DNA from 3 places in the Lacticaseibacillus sp. 53-4 genome. Region 2 is predicted to be linked to each of the others. Evidence: predicted binding sites of a transcription regulator. Region 2 holds the regulator's gene; each other region holds the start of a gene.

Region 1 (4,213 bases), on a different contig from region 2:
GATCGGCCAGGCGACCGTCCCCTCAGCGATCAGCGCCTGCAGCCGGTTGAATAAAAAGAGCAGCCAGGCGAAGCCGATCGCGAAGCCTTGAATCTCAAAGGCGGTCAGGCTCGGGTAACCGAAGACTCGAAAGCCCATGTTCATCAAAAACTCGACCACCCCGATAGCGTACGACGCCCACAGAAATTCCTTGGAGACCTCCGGCAACAGCCACCGCAAGCCGATGATGATAATCAAGATGATGGTGACCAGCATCCCCGCGATCTCGTCATGCAGCACGTGAAACTGCGCGTTGTTCGGGAACACCCCGATGCAGCCCAGATCGATCGCCGCCAGCGTCAACAACGCCCGCAGCGTCGTCAGCCGCCAGGACTTGCGGTGCTGCGCGTTCAACTGCACGAATAGGTAGTCGATCAGGCTGATCATCACCAGCGCGGTCATCACCAGCGTGAGGTTGAACTGCCAGGCGTTTGAGGCCAGCTTAGTGCCCAGAAAACTCAGGTTGTGCTGCCACCACTGCCGGCTGCCGTTTGAGGCCATCGAGATGACCGCCCCCGACACGATCACGATGGTCAGCAGGCTGGACAGCGTAGCCGCGTTGATCCGCAGCGCCATCTGCACCATGAACACATTCGCCAAGATCAGAAAGACCAGCACCTGCAGCACCGCCGTGAAGGGATCAAAGGTCGCCCCCGGAAACAGCGTGCCCAGCACCCAAAAGGTGCCCAGCAGGGCCATGCCCAAAATAATGGCAAACGCCAGCAAGATCACCGGGAAGTTCCGCCAGTACACGGCTTTGGAGAACCGGTTATCCGGATCGTTGCGCGACTGCACAAAGAAGCCGGCAAACAGTGCGATGCCGCCCACGACCCCAAAACCGATGGTGAAACTGGCGATCGACACATCCCCGGTCATCGGGATCACGTGCACCCCGATGTGCAGCCAGTAGAGAAAAATCGCCACCGTTGACACCAGGCTGACCAACAGCGGCCAGATAAAGGCCAGCCGCCCTGACCGGAGGCGGTCCGCTGGGGCCGGCTGGATCACGATGCGATCATTTTTAATAGTCAGTTGCATGGGCGTCTCCAAGTCCCCGCGCAGCTGCGCATAGACGCCAGCCGGCACCGTGACCTTGAGTTCGCTTTTTTCTTTCATGACTGTCTCTCCCCCGTATCCTCTTCCATCATCATACCGTAACGCGCCGGCAAACGCTGGGCAAGACCTTTAAAAATCGCCTGTGAGCCGGGCTTTTCGCCTCTTGCTCAACTCAATTTACCATGGCTGAACGGCGGCACCAAAAAAACGGGCTGCCCGGAGGCAACCCGTTTCCTATAGAGGCGGTAATTCAGTTAGAGGCGGTTAATTAGTCAATATCGATTTGGTGAGGGTCTTGTTCCTGCTCGGTCAGTTTTGGCAAGGTGATGGTCAGAACCCCCTTGTCGTATTGCGCCTTGATGTTCGACTCATCCACGTTCGGCAGGCGGTAGCTGCGGCTCATGGCGCCGTAGCTGCGCTCGCTCATCAGGACGTTGCCCTTGTTATCGGCGTGATCATTAACTTCCTTCTTGTTGACGGAAATATTCAGCACATTGTCTTGATAATTCAGGTGAATGTCCTGCTTGTCGATCCCCGGGACATCGACCTTGGCAACATAACTCTTGTCGGTTTCTTGAATGTCAGTCTTGAGCACCCGGCTCGTGTCGCTAGGCATGAAACGATCGAAGAAACGCGCGCCCAGATCATCGAAGAACGGATCCGTCAACCAGTTGTCACGATTCATAATCTCATTAGCCATGATGCAAAACTTCCTTTCATAATTGTCTGTTGGGTTAGTTCAAACAGGGAAAGCAGCCGCCCTGGCAACCGTCCGGCTCACACCTGCTCGCCTGTCGATCGGGGCTTTAGCTTCTTACCTTGTTTACATAAAGTATTATGCCACGGCTTAGCACTCTTGTCAACAGAGTGCTAACTTTTTTCGAAAAAAATCCCAACGATCCAGCAGAACCGTTGGGGCTGTACTGTTTGTTAGATTAGATAAAGTGAGAAAAGCGTTGGGCTAGGCAAGGCGTAGGCGCGCTCAGCTGGCCAACGCGGGAATGGCTGGCTGCGGTTGTCCTCCGCTAAAACCGGCCATTGTCGCAGCCCGGGTTAACAAACTTTTGCACCGAGCGCCTTCATTTCCTCACGGCGGGCCTGTTCGTCGGCCGGGAGCGGCTGGGCGAAGTCGATCGTGACGGCGCCGTCCAGCACGCCGGAGTCGTCATGCAGGTTCAGCATGCCGCTGTGATGATCCAGCGCAAGGCCGTGGCCGAGGTAGGACAGCTCAAGCGGCCCAGTGGTCAGGTTTAACTTCGTATTGCTGGCCAGCGGCTCGGCATAGTCTGGATCCGGGGTGTCCGCAATCACCAACTGAAACTTGTTGCCGATCGCACAGGTCCCGCCGAGCTTAGAGTATTTGCTGGAGCCGTCGTCAAGCGCCAAGAACAGACGGTCGCCCGGCACGAGCTTGTGGTTCAAGTATTCCTTTGCTGCCTCTGTAATGGTAATTTCCATATCGGTCACCCTTTCAACTAGATTGTACACAACTATTATGTCTTCATCATACCGGCTTGTTCACGTCCTGTCAATTATAACTAACCAAATACTAGTGATTGCTGCTTTCACACACAGGCTTACACCAACTATCCCCAGCAGTTATCCACATCACCCCCTTGATCAACCCTAGCGCTGGTGTTCAGAACATTTTTTGATACCAGATTTCGTGCCCGGAAAAATCAAGCACTTTATTTTTGGCCGGGAGTTATCCACGGTTTTGAACATCGGCATTTCACAAAGTGAGGCGTCCAAAATCGCGTCCTCATCGCCCGTACACGCGTTTGGTTCACAAAGAAAAAAGTTTATCCACCGGCTTTTGACCCCCTGTGGATAAGCCTGTGCACGGGCTGAAAAGTGAGTTATAAACACTATCCACAGAGTTATCCACAGGCAAGGGGTGTGATTATCCTCAAGGCGAATTCACACTTGACAACCCTCACCCGAACAATCCTGGCCATTGGGTGTCCAACTGCCGGAAATTGCCGAAAATAACGCATCAAAAAACCGCGCATCACTGCGCGGCTGATCTCACCCTAATTCAGTTATTTCGCGTTCCCGGTGGTGCCATCCAGCTGATCCGTGGTTTGTGACAGCTTGACGTTGACTGTCTTCTTGTCGCTGCCGCGGTAGTAGGTCAGGGAAATGGTGTCGCCGATCGCGTGCTTGTAAAGCTGGGTGTGCAGGGTCGCGACGCTGTCCACCGCGTTGCCGTCAACGGCGACGATCACGTCGTACTGCTTGAGCCCCGCCTTTTTGGCGATACTGGTCGACGTGAAGCCGGCCACTACGACCCCGTTGGTCACACTGGCAGGCACCTTCAGCAGACTGGACTGCTGGCTGGCCGAAACGCTGGAAAGATCCCGCGCCTCGATGCCCAGTGCCGGCCGAACCACTTTACCGTTGGCCACCAGCTGATTGATGATGGACACGACCTCGTTGCTTGGAATGGAGAAGCCCATCCCTTCGATGGTGGCGTTCGAGTTGCTGGTGCCTGACAGCTTCATCGAGTTGATCCCAATGACCTGGCCGTTCAGGTTGATGAGCGGGCCGCCGGAGTTCCCCGAGTTGATCGCGGCGTCGGTTTGAATGACGGTCGCCTGACCGGTCACTTGGCCGGTTTGCTCGTCGCTGACGTCAACGGTGCGGCTGGTGGCGGAGATGATCCCTTGCGTGACCGAGGTCGCATACTGGGAGCCCAGCGGCGAGCCAATGGCAAGGACCGTTTGCCCGGCCTTGATCGCGCTGGAATCACCGAAACTGGCCACGGTATCGACCTTGCTGCCATCGATCGACAGCACGGCGAGGTCAGAATCCTCATCGGTGCCGACTAGTTTTGCGGTGACCTTAGACCCGTCAGCCAAAATGACCTCCAAGGCGTCTGAGCCCTCAACCACGTGGTTGTTGGTGACAATGTAAGCCTTGCCGTCCTTTTTCTCATAAATGACCCCGGACCCTTCGCTGGCGTCCTCGAGCTTGCCGCTGTCTGAGCTTGACGAGCTCGAATCGCTGCCGGAGTCGCCGAACAGGTCACCGAAGGCATCTAGGCCACTGGAGGTCGACTGCGTCTTTTGCATGTTCACAACTGAAACCACGGCGCCTTTGACCTTCGCGAAGGCCG
Region 2 (4,213 bases):
CGTCCGACAGGCCTGACGAACTCTTGATCGTGATGTTCTGAGATTTGCCAGTGCCAAGATCCTTCGCGGAAACCTGCACGATGCCGTTCTTGTCGATGTCGAATTTGACTTCGATCTGAGGAACGCCCCGTGGGGCCGCCGGAATGTCAGTCAGCTGGAAGCGGCCAAGCGTCTTGTTGTCCGCAGCCATCGGCCGCTCGCCTTGCAGGACATGAATGTCAACGGCCGGCTGGTTGTCAGCCGCAGTCGAGAAGACCTGGCTCTTGGAGGTTGGAATCGTGGTGTTGCGGTCGATCAGCTTGGTGAACACGCCGCCCATCGTTTCGATTCCCAGAGACAATGGGGTGACATCGAGCAGGACAACGTCTTTGACGTCACCGGAAATGACCCCACCCTGAATGGCAGCGCCAAGGGCAACGGCTTCGTCAGGGTTGATGCTGTGGTCTGGTTCCTTGCCGGTCCACTCTTTGACCGCGTCTTGAACGGCCGGAATCCGGGTCGACCCACCATTGAGGATGACCTTGTCGATGTCTGAGTTGGACAAGCCAGCATCCTTCATCGCGTTATCCACTGGGACCTTGGTCTTGGCAACCAGGTCGGCGGTCATTTGGTCAAACTGGGCACGCGTCAGTGTCCGCTCCAAGTGCAGCGGGCCATTGGCACCGGCAGAAATGAACGGCAGGGAGATTTGCGTCTGGGAAACGCCAGACAGATCCTTCTTCGCCTTTTCAGCGGCATCCTTCAGACGCTGCATCGCCATCTTGTCCTTGGACAAGTCGATGTTGTTATCCTTCTTGAACTCGCTGACCAGCCAGTCGATGATCTTGTTATCAAAATCATCACCGCCCAGGTGCGTATCCCCGTTCGTCGACAGCACTTCAAACACGCCGTCGCCGAGTTGCAGGATGGAGACATCAAACGTCCCACCGCCGAGGTCGTAAACCAGGACCTTTTCGTCCTTGTCGCCTTTGTCCAGGCCATAAGCCAGGGCGGACGCAGTTGGTTCGTTGACGATGCGAGAAACGTTCAGACCCGCGATCTTGCCGGCATCTTTAGTCGCCTGACGCTGCGAATCGTTGAAGTAAGCCGGTACCGTGATGACCGCGTCGGTCACTTCTTCGCCCAAGTAATCTTCAGAGAACTTCTTGATGTACTGCAGGATCATCGCAGAAATTTCCTGCGGGGTGTATTCCTTGTCACCGACCTTAACCTTGTAGCCGGCCTCGCCCATGTGACGCTTGATCGAAGTGATGGTGTCTGGGTTGGTGATGGCCTGCCGCTTGGCAACTTCGCCGACTTGAATCTCGCCGTCTTTAAACGCAACGACAGACGGTGTGGTGCGGTTGCCTTCCGGGTTGGTGATGATCTTTGGCTGGCCGCCTTCGAGCACGGCGACCGCGGAGTTGGTAGTCCCTAAGTCGATCCCAATAACTTTACTCATAGTAAAATCCCTTCTTTTAACAGTTTTGATTAACTAATTTGCAACGACGACCATCGCTGGACGCAGGACCCGATCCTTGAGCTTGTAGCCTTTTTGCAGGACCTGAACCACGGTATCCTTCGCGTGATCCTTATCCGCCGGAACGGTTTGCACGGCTTGCTGCAGGTTCGGATCAAACTTCCCGGTCGCCGTGATCTCCGTCACGCCGTTCTCCTTGAGGGCGTTATCGAGGTGGCTGTACACCATCTCGACGCCCTTTTTCAAAGATTGCGCGGCATCGTCCGTGACCTCGGTGGCCAGCGCGCGCTCCAGGTTATCCAGAACTGGGAGCACCGCAGTGGCCAGCTTTTGCCCGTCGTACTTGGCCATGTCCTCGCGCTCCTTATTGAAGCGTTTGTTCATGTTGTTGATCTCGGCGGCGGCGCGCAGGTACTTATCCTCGAGCTCGTCGCGGTCCTTTTGCAGGGCTTCAACATCCACGCCGGAGTCTTGGACTTCTTCCTCGAGGTCGTCCTTCATCTCTTCCTCGATTTCATCCCGCAGACTTGGTTGCTGCTTGGCCGCTTTTGGTTTGGCCTCAGGCTTTGGTTCAGCCTTTGCCGCAGTTTGCTTGGCGGTTTGCGTCTTCTTGGTTTGCTTGTCTGTCAAATTCATGCCTCCTGTCACTGATCAAAATGATTGTAGTAATCGGTCAGCCGTTTTGCGAGTTCTTCGCGGAAGGCATCGAGCAAACCGATCATCTTCGAGTACGGCATCTGGGTCGGCCCGATCAGGGCAATCATCCCAGTCCCGTGTTCGCCGACTGAGTAGTTCGCGGTCAATAGGCTCAGATTCTCAAGCACATCCGGCGTCAGCTCCGAGCCCAGCTTGACCTTGATATGGGAATCATGAAGCGGGCCAAGCAACGTATTGAACGCCTGGCGCTGGCTGCCTTGATCATTATCCATCATGGCTAACAGCCGCTTGAGCTGATCCACATCCGAGTCGCCCAGGTAATCCATGAGATTCAGACGCCCGCCCACATAGAAGCGTTCCTCAGCCGCCTTGCGGAGCACGTTGCCGAAGAGGTCCAGGAACCCGTCCGGGCTGGTCATGTACTTGAATAGCAACCCCGGCACTTCTGATTGAAGCTTTTGGGCGACTTCGCCGAGCGATAAGCCGACCAGCTCATCGTTGATGATGCGAATGGCCTTCTCCACTTCGTCAGAGCCGACTTCCGGGGGCAGCGTGAACAGCTGACTTTCAACGTTGCCATTGCTCGTGACCAAAATCGCCATCACCTGATGATTGCCCAGCGGCACCAACCGAAACCCAGTGAGTTTTAAGTTGGTGACCTCAGGCCCCAAGGTGATTGCGGTGTAATTTGTGAGGTTCGACAAAATGCGCGCACTTTGGGCGACAATTTCATCGATCTTGTAAAAATGCCCCCCGAAGCCTTGCTGAATCGCAGCAATCTCGTTGGGCGTGACCGCGGCTGGCTCGACGAGGTTGTCCAAGTAGAAACGGTAACCCTTAGTCGATGGGACGCGGCCAGAACTGCTATGCGTCTTTCTGATCAGACCCTCGTCTTCCAGCGCCGCCATGTCGTTGCGGATCGTTGCCGAACTGACATGCACCGGCAACTGCGCCATCAACGCTTTGGAACCGACTGGCTGGCCGGTTTCGGTGTAGGAGCGGATGATCTGTTTCAAGACGAGTAGTTGGCGTTTCGTCAACATAATCCCACCTTCTTTTAGCACTGAAACCATTTGAGTGCTAAGTACAATACTTAATATACCAATGGCCGTTAGCAAAGTCAACCTCAGTCTGCTAATTTCGCCGTTTTCACGAAAAAATCGGCCCCAGGACTGAGACCGACGTGTGTTTTTCTGAAAATAGGCGCAAGTACGCGGGGTCAAATCAGTGGGTCATCGAGCAAAAACTGCTGAAAGACTTCGTTGCCGAGAAACTGCCCCTGGTTTGTCAGGCGCACGGCATCCCCATCAACCGTGACCAGCTGCTGGTCGCTCAGGTCCTTCAACAGCTGCCCGTACACCTCATTGATGGTCATGTGGTAGCGCTTTGCAAACCGTTTCTGAGACACCCCTTCCCGGGTTCGCAGCCCGAGGAACATCTCTTCTTCGATTTGCTCTTCCAGCGGCACCAGGTGATGTTCGATCACCGGCACTTTGTGGTTGTGGAGCGGGTCCAGGTACTGCTTGATCGGCCCGAAATTGTGGTACCGATCGCGGCCGACGTAGCCAAACGCCCCGGCGCCAAAGCCGAAGTAATGCTCGTTGCGCCAGTACAGCAAGTTGTGCTGGCACTGGTAACCGGTTTTGGCAAAATTAGAAATCTCGTACTGATGGCGCCCGGTGCTTTCCATCAGGTCGATCGCGTCCTGGTACATGTCGGCTTCCGCGTCCTGATTCGGCAGCTGCAGCCGCCCGGAGCGCATCAGGTTATAGAAAATCGTCTTTTTTTCCAAGATCAGGGAATACGTCGAATAATGCGGCAGATCAAGTGCCAAGGCTTTGTGCAGGCTCGCCAAAAAGTCCTCGCGCGTCTGCTTGGGCAGCCGAAAAATCAGGTCGATGGAAATATTCTCAAAGCCCACTGCCCGCGCATTGGCGATCGCCTGGTAGACATCGGCGACCCGGTGCGTGCGCCCAATCGCCTTTAAAATGGCGTCGTTAAACGACTGCACCCCAATTGACAGGCGGTTGACCCCATTTTCATGCAGCGCGCGCAGCTTATCCTTTTCGAGCAAATCGTTGGGGTTCGCTTCGAAGG
Region 3 (4,213 bases), on a different contig from region 2:
TTGAAGTCGACCACATTACCCTGGCCGTCCGTCAGCCGACCGTCGTCCATGACCTGCAGCAGCAGCGTCAGCACTTGCGGATCGGCTTTTTCAATTTCGTCCAGCAGTACGATTGCGTATGGATTGCGGCGAACCTGTTCGGTCAGCGTATTGCCATTGTCCTCATAGCCCACATAACCGGCGCTGGTGCCGATTAGCTTGGATACGGCGGTGCGGTCGCTGTATTCGGACATATCGAGACGGATGATCGCATCCTTGGAGCCGAACAGATCCAAAGCCAGCTGCTTGGCCAGCTCGGTTTTACCGACCCCAGTGGGGCCGACGAACAGGAAGGAGCCGATTGGCCGGTTGCCTTCGTCAAAGCCTGCGCGGTTGCGGCGAATCGCCCTGGCCACCATGTCGACGGCCTCGTTTTGCCCAATGACCTTGCCCTTGAGCCGCTTGCCGATGTTCTTCAAGCGTTCAATATCATTGGCACCCATTTGCGCGACCGGAATGCCGGTCAGACGCTCAACAGACTGGGCTACGTCATCCGGCGTGGCGACCACCGGTTCGGCCTCGGCACTGGTGCTGTTCTTTTGTTTCTCCAGTGCTTCAAGCTCCGCCTTGAGTTTGGCCGCTTTTTCAAAGTCTTCCGCCTTGGCCGCAGCGTCCTTTTCCTTGGTCTTCTGGTCAATCTGCTTTTCCAGTGTGACTTTGTCGACCACCGGATGCTTGGCCGCCAAGTGCGCGGCGGTCATGTCGATCAGGTCGATCGCCTTGTCAGGCAGCGAGCGCTGCGGGATGTACTGCATCGAGTAGTCGACCGCGGCCTTCAACACGTCGTCTGGCAGCTTCACATTGTGGTGCTTCTCGTACAGGCCCTTGACCCCCTTCAAAATGGCCAACGTGGTCTGCGGACTCGGTTCATTGATGGTGACATCATTGAACCGCCGCGCCAGCGCGGCGTCCTTCATAATGGTGTTGCGATACTCGTCTTGAGTCGTCGCGCCGATCACTGTGATCTCGCCGCGAGACAGCGCCGGCTTGATAATATCGGCCAAGCCCTTGCTGCCATCCTCGCCGCCGGTCGTGCCGGCACCGAGAATCTGGTGGATCTCATCGAAGAACAGGATGACGTTGCCAGCCTTCTTGGTTTCCTTGATTAAGTCCTCAATGTTCTGCTCAAAACTGCCGCGATACTGGGTGCCGGCCTCGAGGCTGGACAGGTCGATTGAAATGATTTGCTTGTCCTTAATAGCCTCGGGCACGTTGCCTTTGACGATTGCCTGCGCCAGGCCTTCGACGACCGCGGTTTTGCCGACCCCGGCATCCCCGACCAAGATTGGGTTGTTCTTCGTCCGCCGACTCAAAATTTCGGCGGTTTCTTGAATTTCCTTGTCGCGGCCGATGACCGGATCAAGCGCCCCGGCCTCGGCTTCCTTGGTCAGATTGCGGCCAAGTTTTTCAAGAATGCCCTTGGGCTTCTGCTGACTTTCTTGGACCGGAATCTCCTGCGCGTTTTGCGCCGGCATGCGGCCGCTTTGCTGAAGCTGAGCCATTTCCTCCGGCGTCAACTCGTGGCCATTGACCACATAACGCCGCTGGCCGCTGGTGCCCATCTGGTGCAGGACCTGATTCAGAAAGTCATCCATACCATCGTTAAAGAATGGATCATTGAATTGTGCCATAATAACTCCTCCTTTGGCCCTGCGTCTGGCAACGCAAGACAGGCTCATTCGTCAATTAAGTGTTCGCAAGCACAACGTGCACGCCAAGTAGGCTCCGGGTGCGCGACCCTTCAAAAAAACACCGCCAAGCCGGCGATGTCTGAGGTTAAGCTATGGTCAGTCGCACCGCTTCGCACGCCTTCTTGTTTACATAATATATAGTACCACGGGTTTAGCACTCTTACAAGTAGAGTGCTAAAATTTTTGCAAAAAAAGATTGCCAACCGGATGGCAATCATTAATCGAGGCGGAACTGATCAACTGAGCAACACGGCATCGTCGTTCATTTCTTCGCCGCTTTGTTCCTTAAAGAGTGCGAGTAAGTCTGGAATGGTCAACCCCTGTTTCTTCTCCTGCGGCAGATCGACCACAATGCGCCCGTGGGCCAGCATGATCAGGCGCGTCCCGTACATCAAAGCGTCTTGCATGTTGTGCGTGATCATCAGCGTGGTGATGTGCTGCGCCGAAACAATTTGCTGGGTCAGGTCCATGACTGTCGCGGATGTGGCCGGATCAAGCGCCGCGGTGTGCTCGTCCAGCAGCAGCAGCTCTGGCAAGTTGATGGTGGCCATCAGCAGCGTGATGGCTTGGCGCTGGCCGCCGGAAAGCAGGCCAATGTCCGTGTCCAGGCGATCTTCCAACCCCAGGTTAAGGCTGGCGAGTTTTTCCTTCATCAACGCCAAGTCCTCGCGCTTCACGCCGCGGCGCCAGAAGTTGCGCCAGGAACCACGTTTCAGGGCCAAAGCCAGGTTTTCCTTCACCGTCAGCAGCGGCGCAGTACCTGAGCGCGGATCCTGGAAGACCCGCGAGATCAGGTTGGCCCGCTTGGCCACCGACTGGTAAGTGACATCTTTACCGGCAATTTTGATTTGACCCTGCGTGACCTGCAGTGAGCCCGCCACGCTGTTAAGCAGTGTGGACTTGCCGGCCCCGTTGCCGCCGATGATGGTGACGAATTCGCCGGGCTGCAGCGTCAGCTCAATGTCTTTCAGTGCGTGGTTCTCGTTGGGCGTGCCCTTTTCGAACCACTGATTCAACTTGTGTACTTCTAAGGCTGGCGTTGTCATCAGTTATTCATCTCCCGTTTGTTGGCAGCCCGCTCGCGAGCCTTTTTGACCTCTTTCTCAACCAGTGGCAAAGCCAGGAAGACCACCAGCATCAGCGCGTAGAACAGGCGCAGGTAGTTCGGATCGACCCCAAGCTGCAGGACCCCAGCGATAATCAGGCGGTAAATGACTGCCCCGACAATGATCATCAGCAGGCGCTGGCCAAAGCTGAGGTTGCGCACCAGGATCTCGGCGATAATGATGGCTGACAGCGCGATGACCAAGGTGCCAATCCCCATCGAGACGTCGGCGTACCCGTTGGTTTGCGCCATCAGGGAACCGGAAAGGGCGATCAGGCCGTTGGAAATCATGTAAACGATGATCTTCATGTTGTCGTTGTTGATGCCGTTGGCCGCGGCCATCGCCTGGTTGTTCCCGACGGCGCGCGCGGCCAGGCCCATTTCGGTGTTAAAGAACAGCACCAGCAGACCGATAACAATCAGCAGAATAATCAGCCCGATGACGATCGTGGTCATCGTGGCATCCCCGATGTTGACCATCGTGAACACCGTCTTAATGTCGGCCAAAAGCGACACGTTGGCCGCCTTCATGATGAACAGGTTCACGGAATACAGTCCCGTCATCGTTAAAATACCGGTGAGCAGGTCAGGAATTTTTAACTTGGTGTGCAGCAGGCCGGAAACCAGCCCCGCCAGCGCGCCGCCGCAAAAACCCAGCAGCGTGGCCGGAATCGGGCCAACGCCGGAAACCAGCGTGTGGGCCGTGATCGCCGCACCCAAGGGAAAGCTCCCTTCAGCGGTCATGTCGGCGATGTCTAGGATGCGAAAGGTCAGGTAGACGCCAATCGCCATGATCGCCCACAAAAAACCGGTAGAGATGTTCGAAGTCAGGATGTCCATGTTAACCTCCAAAAACTGAGTGACAGATTACTTTTCAACGTCCGCGTCGGTCAGGCCGAACGCCTTCATCATTTTTTCGTTCTTGACCACAGTGGTCTTAGCCGGCTTTTCGACTGGCAGGTTGGCCACTTTCTTCCCCTTCAGGATCTTGATCGCCATGCGTGCGGTCTGCTTGCCGAGCTCTTTATAGGAAATGCCCTTCGTGGCGACCCCACCGTCTTCGACCATCGTCGAGGCGGCGCAGACCACTGGCACATGCTTGCTCAAAGAAATCTTGCCGACAGTTGGCATCGCCGCGGCGACCGTGTTGTCAGTAACCAGGTACATCGCGTCCGCCTTGCCCGCCAGCGTTTCGGTTGCGGACTGCACATCGTTGGTCGAAGCGACCGTCGCGGTGGCCACCTTCAGGCCCAGCTGCTTGGCTGCCTTGGTCGCGGTTTTGATTTGGACAACCGAGTTCTGCTCAGCGGCGTTGTACAGCATGCCAACCGTCTTGGTTTTAGGGAACAGCTGCTTCAGGTATTCCAGCTGGCCCTTG

Evidence for each region. The regulator HrcA, encoded in region 2, represses chaperone genes, less so after heat shock. The targets are predictions, from matches to a motif close to TTAGCACTCNNNNNNNNNGAGTGCTAA.
Region 1: JUF21_RS02245 (Hsp20/alpha crystallin family protein) is a predicted target of HrcA. The motif match lies at 1,943-1,969, and genes of this name have one in related genera.
Region 3: JUF21_RS05375 (ATP-dependent Clp protease ATP-binding subunit) is a predicted target of HrcA. The motif match lies at 1,882-1,908, and genes of this name have one in related genera.

The regions. Positions count from the first base shown of each region.
Region 1 is NZ_BOLT01000003.1:89,280-93,492, forward strand. Features, by position in the region: gene JUF21_RS02240 (hypothetical protein) at 1-1,155, opposite strand, end outside; gene JUF21_RS02245 (Hsp20/alpha crystallin family protein) at 1,364-1,795, opposite strand; gene JUF21_RS02250 (iron-sulfur cluster biosynthesis family protein) at 2,149-2,553, opposite strand; gene JUF21_RS02255 (S1C family serine protease) at 3,138-4,213, opposite strand, start outside.
Region 2 is NZ_BOLT01000016.1:3,232-7,444, reverse strand. Features, by position in the region: gene dnaK (molecular chaperone DnaK) at 1-1,441, opposite strand, end outside; gene grpE (nucleotide exchange factor GrpE) at 1,475-2,095, opposite strand; gene hrcA (heat-inducible transcriptional repressor HrcA) at 2,104-3,159, opposite strand; gene hemW (radical SAM family heme chaperone HemW) at 3,336-4,213, opposite strand, start outside.
Region 3 is NZ_BOLT01000009.1:69,716-73,928, forward strand. Features, by position in the region: gene JUF21_RS05375 (ATP-dependent Clp protease ATP-binding subunit) at 1-1,670, opposite strand, end outside; gene JUF21_RS05380 (ABC transporter ATP-binding protein) at 1,967-2,776, opposite strand; gene JUF21_RS05385 (ABC transporter permease) at 2,776-3,675, opposite strand; gene JUF21_RS05390 (ABC transporter substrate-binding protein) at 3,703-4,213, opposite strand, start outside.